DNA from 2 places in the Arthrobacter sp. NPDC093128 genome. Region 1 is predicted to be linked to the other one. Evidence: predicted binding sites of a transcription regulator. Region 1 holds the regulator's gene; the other holds the start of a gene.
The links. The regulator HrcA, encoded in region 1, represses chaperone genes, less so after heat shock. The targets are predictions, from matches to a motif close to TTNGCACTCGNNNNNNNCGAGTGCNAA.
Positions count from the first base shown of each region.

Region 2: the regulator HrcA is predicted to act here: its motif matches at 4,242-4,268, upstream of groES (co-chaperone GroES).

Region 1 is NZ_JBFBEY010000003.1:259,975-267,870, forward strand. It holds gene lepA (translation elongation factor 4) at 1-783, shown strand, start outside; gene hemW (radical SAM family heme chaperone HemW) at 820-2,049, shown strand; gene AB0N24_RS05010 (DUF4870 domain-containing protein) at 2,089-2,508, opposite strand; gene AB0N24_RS05015 (DUF3097 domain-containing protein) at 2,632-3,483, opposite strand; gene hrcA (heat-inducible transcriptional repressor HrcA) at 3,716-4,729, shown strand; gene dnaJ (molecular chaperone DnaJ) at 4,824-5,951, shown strand; gene AB0N24_RS05030 (16S rRNA (uracil(1498)-N(3))-methyltransferase) at 5,954-6,736, shown strand; gene AB0N24_RS05035 (GerMN domain-containing protein) at 6,781-7,743, opposite strand.
Region 2 is NZ_JBFBEY010000001.1:211,316-219,211, forward strand. It holds gene AB0N24_RS01070 (glycoside hydrolase family 3 N-terminal domain-containing protein) at 114-1,544, shown strand; gene AB0N24_RS01075 (shikimate 5-dehydrogenase) at 1,649-2,479, shown strand; gene AB0N24_RS01080 (class I SAM-dependent methyltransferase) at 2,543-3,778, opposite strand; gene AB0N24_RS01085 (hypothetical protein) at 3,834-4,220, shown strand; gene groES (co-chaperone GroES) at 4,428-4,721, shown strand; gene groL (chaperonin GroEL) at 4,807-6,417, shown strand; gene AB0N24_RS01100 (dihydrofolate reductase family protein) at 6,493-7,092, opposite strand; gene AB0N24_RS01105 (dihydrofolate reductase family protein) at 7,092-7,694, opposite strand; gene AB0N24_RS01110 (ATP-dependent DNA ligase) at 7,783-7,896, shown strand, end outside.

The DNA of each region.
Region 1 (7,896 bases):
GGGCTGCTGCACCTGGAAATCACCCGTGAACGGCTCGAACGCGAGTACAACCTGGACCTGATATCCACAGCACCCAACGTGGAGTACGAGGTGACGCTGGAGGACAAGAAGGTTGTCCATGTCACCAACCCCAGTGAATACCCCACCGGCAAGGTCGCCGAAGTCCGCGAGCCGATGGTGTCCGCCACCATCCTGGCGCCGAATGACTTTGTCGGAGCCATCATGGAGTTGTGCCAGAGCCGCCGCGGCATTATGGGCGGCATGGACTACCTGTCCGAGGACCGGGTGGAAATCCGGTACCGCCTGCCGCTGGCCGAAATTGTCTTCGACTTCTTCGACATCCTCAAGTCCAAGACCCGTGGCTACGGCTCACTTGACTGGAAAGCGGACGGCGACCAGGTTGCCGACCTCGTGAAGGTTGACATCATGCTCCAGGGCGAACAGGTGGACGCCTTCAGCGCCATCACCCACCGGGACAAGGCCTACGCCTACGGTGTGATGATGACCGGCAAGCTGCGCGAGCTCATCCCTCGCCAGCAGTTCGAGGTTCCCATCCAGGCCGCCATCGGATCCCGGATCATCGCACGCGAAAGCATCCGCGCCATCCGCAAGGACGTCCTGGCCAAATGCTACGGCGGCGATATTTCCCGTAAGCGCAAACTTCTGGAAAAGCAGAAGGAAGGCAAAAAGCGCATGAAGATGGTGGGCCGCGTTGAGGTTCCTCAGGAAGCCTTCATCGCCGCGCTGACCACCGACGAGTCCAAGGACAAGGCCAAGAAGTAGTGATGACAGTGGCCGGCAACACCGGACGCCCCCGCAATGCCTAGCATTCTCCCCCTCGGCGACCCCGCGCCGTCGGACGGCCTGCTTCCCGCGCAGGCCGCCGACGGCGTTGCCGGGCGGGCATTCGGGCTGTACGTCCACATCCCCTTCTGTGCCGTCCGCTGCGGATACTGCGACTTCAATACCTACACGGCCACGGAACTCGGCGGCGGGGCGTCCCAGGACGCCTATGCCTCCACGGCCATCGCCGAGGTGGAGTTTGCCGCCAAGGCATTGCGGGCCAGCGGACTGCCTGACCGCCGGCTGGGCACGGTCTTTTTCGGCGGCGGCACGCCGACGCTGCTGCCCGCGGAGGACCTGGCCCGCATCCTCACCGCGGCCGTTGCGGAATGGGGGCTGGAGCCCGGCGCCGAAGTCACCACCGAAGCAAACCCGGATTCAGTCACCCCGGAGTCCCTCCATCTGCTGGCTGACGCAGGCTTCACGCGTGTGTCGTTCGGCATGCAGTCCGCCGTCCCGCATGTGCTGAAGGTGCTCGACCGCACCCACACGCCCAGCCGCGTGCCGCAGGTGGTGCAGTGGGCACGGGACGCTGGCCTCGCGGTCAGCCTGGACCTCATCTACGGCACCCCGGGCGAGTCCCTGGAGGACTGGCGGTACTCACTCGAAACCGCCCTGTCCTACGGGCCGGACCACATCAGTGCCTACGCGCTGATTGTGGAGGACGGCACCAAGCTGGCCGCCCAGATCCGCCGCGGCGAAGTTCCCGGAATCGACGACGACGACCATGCCGACAAGTACGAACTCGCGGACGAACTCATCAGCGCCGCCGGCCTCGGCTGGTATGAGGTAAGCAACTGGTCGCGTACGCCGGAACAGGCATGCCGGCACAACCTGGCGTACTGGCGCGGGGATGACTGGTGGGGGATCGGCCCCGGCGCGCATTCGCACGTCGGCGGCGTCCGCTGGTGGAACGTCAAACACCCCACTGCCTACGCGGGCCGGCTCGCCGGCGGCGTGTCGCCGGCAGCCGGCCGGGAGACGCTCGACGCTGAAACCCGGAACGTTGAGCGGGTCATGCTCGAAGCCAGGCTGAGCAGCGGACTCGAGGTTGCCGGGCTGGGATCGTCGGGACGGCATGCCGTTGCGGGGCTGATCGCCGATGGGCTGGTGGACCCCGCCCTGGCGTTCAAGGGCAGGCTCGTCCTCACGCTCAAAGGCAGGCTCCTCGCCGACGCCGTGGTCAGAAGGATCCTTCCCGACTGACTCCGGCTTCGCCGTCCGGCAGCGCCCGGCCTCAGCCGGTTACTTGATCCAGCGCAGGTTGAAGTCGTACCGGTGCGGCTGGCCCCGGTTCACATGGATGCCGGCCGCGACCGAGAAGCAGGTCACGGCGATCCAGATCAGCGTGGCCAGCACCGCGAAGATGTTTCCCACGACCGGAAGCATCACGAGGATGTTGCAGATGACCGCCGCGACGGTGGGAGGCAGGGTGAAATTCAGTGCTTCCTTGGACTCCTGCGCCGTGAACGGCCCGCGCTCCTTGAAGATCAGGTAGATCAGCAGCGACGGGACACATCCAAGGATGCCGCCGAAGTGGGCGAGCGTTGCCCACTGCCGGTCTTCGTTGGCCGTCAGCGGCAGTGCGTTGGCGGGGACACCATGATACTGGGGCTGGCCATGGCCGGCCTGGTTGTCCCTTTGTTCACGTGCGTCTTCTGCCACGGTGTCGTCCTTCGGATTGCAGTGGTGCGGTGGTTCCCGGAAAAGCGGACGCTGCCACAACAGCAACAACCGCCGTATCAAGAATACTGGGTCAGGGGTGCATTCGGAGAGTCCACCGGCCCCTTACGGCACGGTGAGGAAGTCGATGACCTCTTCCACCCGGCCCAGCAGGGACGGTTCCAGGTCCGCGTAGCTGCGGACGGCCCCCAGCAGCTTCTGCCAGCCCAGGCCGATGTCTTCCTTTGTCTCGTGCGGCCAGCCGAAGGCCGTCAGGATTCCGGTCTTCCAGTCGACGCCGCGCGGTATAACCGGCCACGCGTCAATGCCGAGCACTGCGGGGCGGATCGCCTGCCACACATCCACGTAGGGGTGGCCGACGATCAGCACGTTGCCCGCGGCGCCGGGGGACGCCATGACGGCGTCGGCGATCCGCGACTCCTTTGAGTTGGCCACGAGGTGGTCAACCAGCACCCCCAGCCGCCGGCCGGGGCCCGGACGGAACGCGGCAACCGCCGCCGTGAGGTCGTCGATGCCGTGCAGAGGCTCGACGACGATGCCCTCCACGCGGAGGTCGTCACCCCAGACCTTTTCCACGAGTTCGGCATCGTGCTTGCCTTCCACCCAGATGCGGCTTGCCTTGGCCACCTGCGCGCGATGGCCGGCCACCCGCACCGACCCGGAGGCCGTCCGGTTGGATCCGGCGGGGGCTGCCTGCGCGCGGGGAGCAGGCGGCATCAGCCGGATGGGCAGGCCCTCCAGGAGGAACCCGTAGCCGAGGCGGAAGGTGCGCGACTTGCCGCGCCGGTCCTCCAGGGCCACAACATGCATGCCGCCCGACTTCTCCACCCTGGTGACAGCGCCCACCCAGCCGGACTGCACGTCTTCAAGCACCATGCCGCGTTCAACCGGAACTTCGGGAAGCTCGGATTTCCGGGGAGCCGTGATGTCCTGCGGGCCCCAGTTCTGGTACGACATCCGATACACACTGCCTTGCACTAGGAGGAGGGAACCAGGGCGGCCGTGCCTTCATTTTTCCGCACGTCCGGTTCCGCGCCGGAGTTTCGCCCGGAGCGGTACCAATGCTAACAACGCGGCGACTCATATTAGACTGGTTAGCACTTAGACATGACGAGTGCTAACGGGTGACGGGATATGCGCCTGGCGCAATGCCGGGACATGGCACGGGAAAGCCGATCGGAGGTGGAGAATGAGCGAACCACGCAAGCTTGAAGTACTGCGCGCCATCGTGGAGGACTACGTCCATTCCCGCGAACCTGTGGGCTCCAAGGCGCTGGTGGAAAGGCACCATCTGGGTGTCTCCAGTGCCACCATCCGCAACGACATGGCGGCGTTGGAGGACGAGGGCCTGATCACGGCGCCGCATACCAGTGCCGGCCGCATCCCCACGGACAAGGGCTACCGGCTCTTCGTTGACCAGATCTCCGCGGTCAAGCCGCTGTCGCAGGCAGAACGGCGGGCCATCCAGACGCTACTGGAAGGGTCCGACGACCTGGACGATGTCCTGGAACGCACCGTGCGGCTGCTGTCGCAGCTGACCAACCAGGTGGCGGTGGTCCAGTACCCACACCTTAGCCGTGCCATGGTGCGGCACATCGAGTTCGTGCTGCTGGCACCGCGGCAGGTCCTGATCGTGCTGATTGCGGACACCGGAAAAGTCGAACAGCGGGTCATTGACGTCGGGCAGGCCCTCGGCGACGACGCCCTCGGCGGCCTTCGCACACGGTTCCTGAAGAGCCTTTCCGGCACACCGCTGAGCCTTCTCCCGCAGGCGCTGCCCGCCGTCGTCGCCGCGTGTGAACCGTCACGCCGGCATGCCGCCCAGGCGCTGGCGCGAGGCCTCGACGCCCTGGCCAGCAGCACCCGCGAGGAGCGGATGGTCATGGCCGGAACCGCCAACCTCGCACGATCCAATGTTGACTTCCCGCTGAGCATCGGCCCGGTCCTCGAGGCACTCGAAGAACAGGTGGTCATGCTCCGCCTGCTCAGCGAAATGGCGGAGGACCCCCGTGGCGTCACCGTCAGCATCGGCCGCGAGAATCCGTACGACGGACTCGCCGAGGCCTCGGTGGTGGCTACCGGCTACGGCCCCGGCTCCAGTGCCAAGGTTGGCGTCCTTGGCCCCACCCGGATGGACTATCCCACCACCATGGCCGCGGTCCGGGCCGTGGCACGCTACCTTTCCAGGATCCTCGGACCTTGACCGGTCCTTCATCACCCAACCAGGCCTCCGTTTCCCGGCTTGCGGGGTGCGGCAGCAGCATCACAGGCAGTACAACCAGGAAGAGATACGAACTTTGAGCAGCCACTACGACGTTCTTGGAGTCTCACCCGAAGCGACGGGCGAAGAGATCAAGAAAGCCTACCGAAAGCTTGCGCGAACCCTGCACCCGGACGTTAACCCCGGCGAGGATGCCTCGGACCGCTTCAAGGCTGTCACGCACGCCTATGAAGTGCTGTCCGACCCGCAGAAACGCCGTGTCTACGACACCACCGGCAACGAGAACGGCACGGACAACGGCTTCGGCGGTGCCGGCTACTCGGGCCAGGGCTTCGCCTTCCAGGACATCTTCGACACCTTCTTCGGAGCGGGCGGCTCAGCCGGGCCCGCTTCGCGCGTCCGCCGCGGCCAGGACGCCCTGATCAGCGTCCGCATCGACCTTCGCGACGCCGTCTTCGGCGTCAACAAGAAGCTTGAGGTCGACACAGCCGTAACGTGCCCCACCTGCGAGGGTTCCTGCTGCCAGCCCGGAACCCACCCCGAGCGCTGCGACATCTGCGGCGGCAGCGGCCAGGTACAGCGGGCCGTCCGCTCCATCCTGGGCCAGGTCATGACAGCCGCCCCCTGCGGCTCCTGCGAAGGCTTCGGAACCGTCATCAAGGATCCCTGCAACGAGTGCAACGGCCAGGGCCGCATCCGCAGCCGCCGTTCACTGACGGTCAAGGTCCCTGCCGGCGTAGCCACCGGAACCCGCATCCAGCTGGGCGGCCAGGGCGAAGCCGGGCCTGCCGGCGGCCCCTCCGGCGACCTGTACGTGGAGATCCGGGTCAACAATGACGCCACCTACGTGCGTGACGGCGACGACCTTCACGCCACCCTGCACATCCCGATGACCGCCGCAGCCCTGGGCACCGAACTCAGCCTGGACACGTTCGACGGGCAGCAGGAAATCGACGTCAAGGCGGGCACCCAGTCCGGTGAGGTCATCACCCTGCGCGGGCTCGGCGTCACCCATCTCCGGGGCTACGGCCGCGGCGACTTGAAGGTCCACCTGCAGGTCGAGACCCCGGCCAAGCTCGATGCCGCACAGGAAGACCTCCTCCGCCAGCTGGCCAAACTCCGGGGCGAGCAGTACACCGAGGGCAAACTCACCGCCAGCGGCGGTGTGTTCGCCAAGCTGCGGGACCGGTTCGGTAACCTGTAGCGGTGAGCAACCCGGTCTTTTTCGCGACCCCAGGAGCACTGGACCAGCAGGTTCCCGGGTCGCAGTACGTCCTTCAGGGAGCCGAAGCCCGGCACGCCGTCACCGTCAAGCGGATTTCCGTAGGGGAATCCGTTGACATAGCCGACGGCGCCGGCAAAAGGCTGACCGGGACCGTCGTCGCCGTCGGCCAAGGCGAGCTGACCGTGGAGTGCGCGGCGCTCGAAACCGAAGAGCGCCCGGACCTGCGCCTTGTCCTGGTTCAGGCGCTGGCGAAGGGCGACCGCGACGAACTTGCCGCGGAGACCGCCACCGAACTGGGAATCGATGCGGTCATCCCGTGGCAATCGGAACGCTCCATCGTCCGGTGGAAAGGTGAGCGGGCCGCCAAGGCGCATGCCAAGTGGCAGTCCGTGGTGACCGCAGCGGCCAAACAGGCGCGCCGGGCCTGGATTCCCGAGGTCCGTGCCGCCGTCGACGGTGCAGGTTTGCAGGCCGCCGTCGCCGCGGCGGACCTGGCCATCATCCTCCATGAGGATGCCGTCCGGCCGCTCCGCGCTGTTCTGGAGTCCTGGCGCGACGGTGACAGCGACGGCGGGACGGGTGGTCCCGGGCCGCGTGAAATCCTGCTCATTGTCGGGCCGGAAGGCGGAATCAGTCCGCGGGAGGTCACCAAGCTGTGCAGCGCCGGTGCGGTGACGGCACTGCTGGGCCACCACGTGCTCAGGTCTTCCACGGCGGGACCGGCCGCCACGGTTCTCGCCAGCGATATCCTGGGACGCTGGTAGCAGCGTCCGCTGATTCAGGGGTGTTGCCGTGAAACGCTCAGGTGCTACTCAACCGTGAAGCCGCGCGTGTCCACGTTCATTTCACGGTCGGGCGTCCCGGGATCGATCTGGGAAACGCGGACTTCATAGTTTCCCGGTGCGAGATTGACGTTCAGGGAGAAGAGCCCGGACTGCGTCGCCTCGGCCGAGGCCGTGACGTCACCGCTCAGATAGGCCGCCCTGTCGGTGCCGCCTTCGACCTTCAGGATCTTCCACCGGAGCTTGGCCCCGGGGAGCGTGCTTCGTCCGCTGATTTTGACGCTACCGTCAGCAACGCCCACACCTTCCTGTGGATCAATGATCCAGACCGGCGCCACCATGCCCGCGCCGCGTGGAGTAGGCGTACCCAGCCTGACGTGGTTGAACGCGAGGTAATCAGTGTGGCCGTCGACGAGGATTACCACCTGGATCTGCTGGCCGGAGTCCACCAGCCCCGAGCTCGCACCGGCAGCCGTCGCTGTGTACACCAGCTGCTGGATGGCCCGCTTTGCCATGTCGTCGTCGAGATTGCTGTTGAAGGCGTCCGGCGAGACATCCACCGTGATCACGTTCTTGCCGGAGATTGAGGTGGCAAGCTTCTTCGGGTTCTGCCACGGGGTGAAGAAATCCGGATCCAGCGGCTTCTGGGACATCATCGAACGCAGCGCCCGCGTGACGGGGTTTTCCTGCTCGGGGACGTCCCGGAATTCACGGTAGAGGAAGACGTTTTCGTTGCTGCGGCCGATCCAGTACACCGGAGCCTTGTTCGAAGCCTGCGTGGTCTCCAGCGGTGCACTCGTGGTGGGAACGCCGGCGGTGGCGGACCCGGTCATGGCCTGGGGCGTGCTGGCGGCGGTTGTTTCGGGCGGCTGCGGAGTGGCCACACAGCCGGAGAGTACCAGGGCGGCGGGCAGCACAAACAGGAGCGCTGCGGAGCGTGCCCGACTGCCTCCCGCTGTGTTCCGGCGTCGTGGATTCCAGATCTCCATGGTGCTTCCGGGTTCCTCCGCCCTGTCCGTGTAAACGTGGTACGTGTAAACGTGCCTGTGTCGCACTCTGCGATGGATTCCAGCATTACATGGAGTCTCCGGCCCCCAGCGGCGTTTACGGACGGTCGGCCGAACTGCAACGGGAACGATATG
Region 2 (7,896 bases), on a different contig from region 1:
TTTCGGGCCGCCCGGCAACCCCGAAAGCTTCCACACCCGCCCCGGGGGAGCGGCAACTGGGCTGGGGCCCGCAGCAGAAGGATGAAGACGCGGCGCGCACCGCCGTCGCGAAAATGAGCGTTGAACAGAAGGCCGGACAGGTGCTGATGCCGTTCTTCGCCGGCACCGACTTCGCTGCCCACGCGGCCACCATGGAACGGCTGCACCTTGGCGGATCAATCGTCATGGGCGATAACGTGCCGCGCGCTGCCGACGGCACTGTGGACACCGCCGCCATGGCGGCCGGACTGGCCCGCCTGCAGAAAGCGGCCGAGGCGGACGGACGCACCTGGCCGGCCATCATGGGGGTGGACCAGGAGGGCGGCGTGGTGGCCAGGCTCCGAGCTCCCTTGACGGAATGGCCGGCTCCCATGAGCTACGGCGCCGCAGGCAACCCCGCGCTGGCAACCGATGCCGGCAAGGCGTTGGCTTCCGAGCTGGCCGGGCTGGGTTTCAACGCGGACTTCGCGCCTGCCACTGATGTCACCGCCGGGCCGCAGGATCCCACCATCGGCGCCAGGTCAATGTCCGGGAACGCGGACGCGGCGGCCAGCCTTGGCGTCGGCTTTGCCCAGGGGATGCTCTCGGCCGGACTCCTGCCCACGGCCAAGCACTTTCCCGGGCACGGTTCCGTAGCCGTCGATTCGCATGAGAGCCTGCCCGTGCAGAAGGCCACCGTGGAGCAGCTCCGGGCGAAGGACTGGAAACCGTTCCAGGCCGCGATCGATGCCGGCCTGCCCATGATTATGACCGGCCACATTTCCGTCCCGGCGTTGGAACCGGGAATTCCGGCGTCGCTGTCCAAACCGAGCTACGCGGCCCTGCGCGGCATGGGCTTCAAGGGCGTTGCCGTGACGGACGCGCTCAACATGGGCGCGGTGCAAAAGCAGTTCCCCGATGAATCAGCCGCACCGCGGGCGCTGGCCGCGGGTGCGGACCTGCTGCTGATGCCCGGGGACGTGGCAGCGGCCCACGCGGCAGTGGTCAGTGCCGTCAAATCGGGCACGCTGCCTCTGCCGCGCCTGGAGGAGGCGGCCCAGCGGGTGGTGACGATGATGATGTGGCGCGCCCGGACCCCTGCCCCGCAGGGCGCCGCGCCGGGCAGCGGTTCCGGACTCTCCCAGCGTGTTTCCGCGGCGGCAGTCACCGTCCTTGCCGGACCGTGCCGCGGTGCGATGGTGCCCGGCAGCGTCCGGCTGGCCGGGGGAAGTGAACAGGACCGGGCACGTTTTGTCCAAGCGGCGCGTGCGGCCGGTATCACCGTCGGCGCAGGCCCCCTCGTGACCCTGATCGGCTACGAAGAGCCGCCGGCCCAAGGCGATGTTGCGGTGGCTCTTGATGCGCCGTGGTCACTGGCGGGTTCGGCAGCGCCGGCCAAGGTGGCGCTGTACGGGCGAAGCCAGGAAGCCTTCAACGCCCTGGCCGCCGTCCTGGCGGGAAAGGCGACCGCCCCCGGAAAGCTGCCTGTCGCCGTCGGGCCCTTCGCCCCCGGCAGCGGTTGCTGAGCGCCGCTGCCCGGCTGCGTAATAGTGCCGGCCGGTCCGTCTTAGTTCGCGGCCTGCCCTGTCCTTAAGGGGGATCTGCGGCTGCCGGGCGTTTAATGGACCACGTGCCAATTCTGAATAAAGACATGACCCTGTGCATCTCCCTCTCGGCCCGGCCGAGCAACAACGGAACCCGTTTCCACAACCATCTGTATGAGCAGCTGGGCCTGAACTGGATCTACAAGGCCTTCGCGCCCACGGACCTGGCGCAGGCCATCGCCGGCGTCAGGGGCCTGGGCATCCGGGGCTGCGCTGTGTCCATGCCGTATAAGGAAGACGTCATTGCGCTGGTTGACGTCATGGACCCCTCGGCCAAAGCGATCGACTCGGTGAACACGATCGTGAACGACGGCGGCCGCCTCACGGCCTACAACACCGACTACACGGCGATCGAGCAGCTGCTGCAGCGCAACGCCGTGCCCGCCCACTACTCGGTGCTGCTCAAGGGTTCCGGCGGCATGGCCAAAGCCACCGCCGCCGCCCTCCGCGACGCAGGGTTCCGGCACGTCACCATCATCGCCCGCAACGAATCATCCGGTAAACCGCTCGCGGACCTCTACGGGTTCAAGTGGAGCCCAGAGCTTCCCGCGGCGGATGCGGGCGGCACGGCGGACATGATCATCAACGTGACCCCGGTGGGGATGGCCGGCGGTCCGGATGTCAATTCGCTGTCCTTCCCGCCGGAGGCGGTGGACGCCGCGCAGGTGGTGTTCGACGTCGTTGCGCTGCCCGCCGAGACGCCCCTCATCAGGGCGGCCCGTGCTGCCGGCAAGACGGTCATCACCGGAGCACAAGTAGCCACCATCCAGGCCCTGGAGCAGTTCGTGCTGTACACCGGTGTCCGGCCCACCGACGAGCAGGTCCGGGCGGCGGAAGACTTCATGCGGGCGCAGTAGCAGAGAAGGCCCGGCAGCAGGCAGCGGGCTAGGCGCCGGCAACGGTGAAGGCCCGGCAGCGGGCTAGGCGCCGGGCTGTACCGGCTCCACCGAGATGGCCACCCGGTCCTCGCCGATCCTGGTGAGGACCAGGGTGGCCGTCTTTTTGCCTTTGGACCCCTTGCCGCCCCCGGCGAGAAGCTGCTTGCGGAGTTCCTCCGGGGTGACCGAGGTGCCCCGTTTCTTGATGTCCAGCACGCCGATGTTGTGCTGCTTCACCCAGGCCTTGAGGGCCTTGACGTTGAAGGGCATGACCTCCAGGACCTTGTAGGCCCTGGCGAACGGCGTATCCAGGAGCTCGGGCGCGCAGATGTAGGCGATGTGTTCGTCCACGAGGTGGCCGCCGAGCCGGGCCGCGACGTCCGCCACGAGGCCGGCCCGGATGACGGCGCCGTCAGGCTCGTAGAGGTAGCCCTCCACCGGGCCCACAGGGGCGACGGGGCCGGCGTCGAACTCTTCTGCACTGGTGATTTCCGCGGCGCCCTGCGGGCCGAGGAGAAGCGCCGCCCGCCGGATGCCCGGCCGGCTGACCGCGTTGAACCACAAAGTCACCTCGGTGACGTCGCCGCCCACGGAAACCCACTGCGCCTCGCAGCCCGCCGGGACGGAATCATGCGGAATGCCCGGTCCCATCTTCACGCCCACTGCCCGTCCCGACCCTGCAAGGGATTCCACAAAGGACAGCGGCGGGGAGAATTCCTCCGGATCCCAGATTCGCCGCGTCCCGGAACTGGAGGTGGTGCGGCGGGCCGGATCCAGCCAGACGCCGTCCACGCCGTCGAGGGGAACGGAGGTGGCATCGGAGTGAACCACGCTGGCGTGCGGGAAGGGAATCAGGTTCATGGTGGCGCAGGCGGCAGTGGTCTCGTCCATTTCCACGGCGGTGACCCTGATGTCCATCGAGGCCAAGGCCATGGAATCGGCACCGAGCCCGCAGCCGAGATCGGCCACATGCTCAATTCCGGCGGTCGCGAACCGTTCCGCGTGCCTGGCCGCCACGTTGAGCCGCGTGGCCTGCTCCAGCCCCGCCTGCGTGAAAATCATCTGGCGGGCAAATTCGCCGAACTTGGCTTCAGCCTTGGTCCGCAGCCGGGACTGGGTGAGGACCGCCGACACCAGGGCGGGGGAGTGGCCGGCCTTCCGGAGTGATTCATTGAGCCGGAACGCATCGTCCTCCCGGTACGGCCCCAGCGAGGCCAACAGCTCCCAGCCTTCGCTGGTCAGGAGCGGGGCGATCAGGTCCTGCGGTGCGTCAGCCATGTCATCAAGCCTAATCGAGGCGGCGGACACGCACGGTGCGGATAGTGTGGGAAGCATGGAAGACAGTGCAGGGCCGCAGCCGGAGAGTAATGACCACCACCAACAAAAGGGCCTTGCGAAGTACGCCAGGCCGGCGCTGATCGCCGGTTCCGCCATCGCCGTGCTCTGCCTGGCGCTCCTGGTGATCATCTTCATCCTGGATTCCTTCAACGCGACCGTGTACTCGGTGGGCGGCAAGAACATCCAGGACGCCACCGACGAGGCACGGCAGATCCGCGAGTCGTACACTGCCGTCCGCACGGGCGGACTGGTGTTCCTGATTGCCTCGGTGGTCACGGCGCTCGCCGCCGCCGTCGTGCTTTACCGGAACCGCAACGTTACGGAAGACGACGACACGGACGACGGCGACGACGTCGACTTTGAGGACCTGGCAGGGCGCTAAGCGTTCACCGGGGACGAAATTCTGGCACTCGCCTTGACCGAGTGCTAACCACTTACATAGAGTCATCATTAGCACTCTCCCTAGGAGGGTGCTAACACATGGAGAACTGCCAGCCACGCTGCTGCCGGCACCGCGACGACGGTTTGCATGCCGAGGCGCAACAGTTTTCCAGTCCATGAATTTACTGACGTAGAAGGAGAGGTCCGAGTGTCGGTCTCTATTAAGCCTCTTGAGGATCGTATTGTTGTCCGCCCGCTCGAAGCCGAGCAGACCACGGCTTCCGGCCTGGTTATCCCGGACTCCGCGCAGGAGAAGCCGCAGGAAGGCGAAGTTGTCGCAGTAGGCCCCGGCCGCTTCGAGGACGGCAACCGTGTTCCGGTCGACGTAGCCGTCGGCGACGTTGTTATCTACTCCAAGTACGGCGGAACCGAAGTCAAGACCGGCGGCACCGAGTACCTCGTGCTGTCCGCCCGCGACGTTCTGGCGATCGTCGTAAAGTAACTCTTGGACCCCCGCGCCGCCGATCAGTCTGATGCATGTCTGACAGATCAGCTGCGCGGGGTTTCTGTCTTGAAAGGACAAAACCATGGCAAAGCAGCTTGCGTTTAACGACGCTGCCCGCCGGTCGCTTGAAGCCGGCATCGACAAGCTCGCCAACACGGTCAAGGTGACGCTCGGCCCGCGCGGCCGCAACGTCGTGCTGGACAAGAAGTGGGGCGCTCCCACCATCACGAACGACGGCGTGACCATCGCCCGTGAAGTCGAACTGGATGACCCGTTCGAAAACCTTGGCGCACAGCTGGCCAAGGAAGTAGCCACCAAGACCAACGATGTTGCCGGTGACGGCACCACCACGGCCACCGTCCTGGCACAGGCACTGGTCAAGGAAGGCCTGCGCAACGTTGCGGCTGGCGCCGCTCCGGGCCAGATCAAGCGCGGCATCGAGGTTTCAGTGGAAGCCGTTGCTGCCCGCCTGCTCGAGAACGCCCGCCCGGTCGAAGGCACCCAGGTCGCCAACGTCGCCGCCATTTCGGCACAGAGCGACGAGATCGGCGAGCTCCTGGCCGAGGCTTTCGGCAAGGTCGGCAAGGATGGTGTGATCACCATCGAGGAATCCTCCACCACGCAGACCGAACTGGTCCTCACCGAGGGCATGCAGTTCGACAAGGGCTACCTGTCCCCGTACTTCGTCACCGACGCGGAACGCCAGGAAGCTGTCCTTGAAGACGCCCTCATCCTGATCAACCAGGGCAAGATCTCCTCGGTGCAGGACTTCCTGCCGCTGCTGGAGAAGGCGTTGCAGAGCTCCAAGCCGCTGTTCATCATTGCCGAAGACGTCGACGGCGAGGCACTGTCCACGCTGATCGTCAACCGCATCCGCGGCACCCTGAACGTCGTTGCCGTCAAGGCTCCGGGCTTCGGTGACCGCCGCAAGGCAATGCTGCAGGACATCGCCACCCTCACCGGTGCACAGGTTGTCTCCCCGGAACTGGGCCTCAGCCTGGACTCCGTTGGCCTTGAGGTGCTGGGTACGGCCCGCCGGATCACGGTCACCAAGGACAACACCACCATCGTTGATGGTGCCGGATCGGCAGAGGACGTTGCAGCACGGGTTGCCCAGCTGCGCGCCGAGCTGACCCGCACCGACTCCGACTGGGACAAGGAAAAGCTGCAGGAGCGCCTGGCCAAGCTGGCCGGCGGCATCGGTGTGATCAAGGTCGGCGCAGCCACCGAGGTTGAGCTGAAGGAAAAGAAGCACCGCATCGAGGACGCCGTGTCCTCCACCCGCGCTGCCCTCGAAGAAGGCATCGTTGCCGGTGGCGGTTCCGCCCTCATCCACGCCCTGAAGGCACTGGACGAGGACCCTGCCGTCACGGCGCTCGAAGGTGATGCAGCAGCAGCTGTGGGCATCGTGCGCCGCGCACTGGTCCAGCCCGTGCGCTGGATCGCCCAGAACGCCGGCTTTGACGGCTATGTCGTCGCTGCCAAGGTCGCGGAATCCGCCATCCACCATGGCTTCAACGCCAAGACCGGCGAATACGAAGACCTCATCGCTGCCGGAGTCATCGACCCCGTCAAGGTGACGCGCGCAGCCCTCCGCAACGCCGCCTCCATCGCAGCGCTGGTTCTCACCACCGAGACCCTCGTTGTCGAAAAGCCGGCCGACGAGGACGAGCACGCAGGCCACCAGCACTAGCTTGTAGCCAACTCCGCAAGAACCGGTCCAGCGTTGCTGGGCCGGTTCTTTGCGTCCCGGGTGTGCGGGACGTCGCTACCTTTTGACCGCGTAGCGCACGTGCGTGGCGAACGTCGAGCTGACAGCCTTGACGATTTCGAGGTCGACGTCATGATCGAAGCCGTCGAAAAGACGTTTGCCGGAGCCAAGGATCACCGGTGCCGTCGACAGCACCAGTTCATCCACCCGGCCGGCGGCCAGCGCCTGCCGGATCACATCTGCGCCGCCGCCGATCGACACGTCTTTGCCTCCGGCTACCCCGGTTGCCTGCACCAGGGCTTCGTCGAGCCCGGACACGAAGGTAAAACCGGATGCGCCCTCCGGCTGGTCCTGCAGGCGGTGTGTGAGCACGAACAGCGGGCCGGGGAACGGGTTCGTCCCTCCCCACGCCCCTGCGGCGTCATACATGCCGCGGCCGACGATGCCGGCACCCATGCCCGCTTCGAGCTCGTCGTAGAAATCCTTGTCGGGGCCGTTCATCGCGAAGTGGTGTCCGCCGTCGTAGGTCCATGGACCACCCATCACCCAGTAGTGCAGGCGCTCTCCGCCCTTGCCCAGGCCGTACTCGGGCCCGTCCTCGGGGCCGGTGATGTAGCCGTCAACCGACGTGGTGATGGCTGCGATGACCTTGCCCATTACGTGGCCCCCATTTCCTGCGTTTCCACGTCGCCCGCACGCTCGTAGATCAGCGAAACCGCTCCCTTCGGGAAGGTGCGCGCCGGCTCGGTGAGGCGGAACGTGGCGGGAATTGTGCCGGCGTCGAACAGGCGCTTGCCCTGGCCCAGGGTGACCGGATAGAGCCAGAAGTGGAGGCGGTCGATCACCTCCGCCGCCAGCAGTGAGCGAATGAGGACGCCGCTGCCGAACATGTGCACCTGGCCGTACTCCTCGCGAAGCCGTCCTGCGGAGGCGGCATCCGGCAGCACAGTAGTGCCGGCCCAGCCGGGATCAGTCAGGCTGCTGGAGACCACAAATTTCGGTACCCGGTTGAGCGTGCCGCCGATGTCGTCGGACTGGTGGGGCCAGTATGCAGCGAAGATGTCGTAGGTCTTTCGTCCGAGCAGCAGGGCATCGATGTTGCTGATCTCGGACTCGATGGCCGCCTCAGCCTCGTTGTCGGATACCGGCGCCTGCCAGCCCCCGAAAGCGAAGCCACCCTCAGTGTCCTCTTCGCGGCCGCCGGGCCCCTGGTAGACGCCGTCGAGGGTGATGAACAGGTTCGCGACGATGATTCCCATGCGTTCATTCTCGAACCGTGTTCCGGCACTGTCCAGAGCCGGCGGCCGGATCAGTGTTCGGCGCCGCCAGGCGTGGCAGACTGGTCCCATGCTGCTCGGGGAGCTCGTGAGGACCACGGATGCCGTCGCGTCCACCCGCTCACGGCTCGCGAAGGTCGATGCATTGGCCGGCCTGCTGCGCCGGCTCGAGCCCGCAGACATC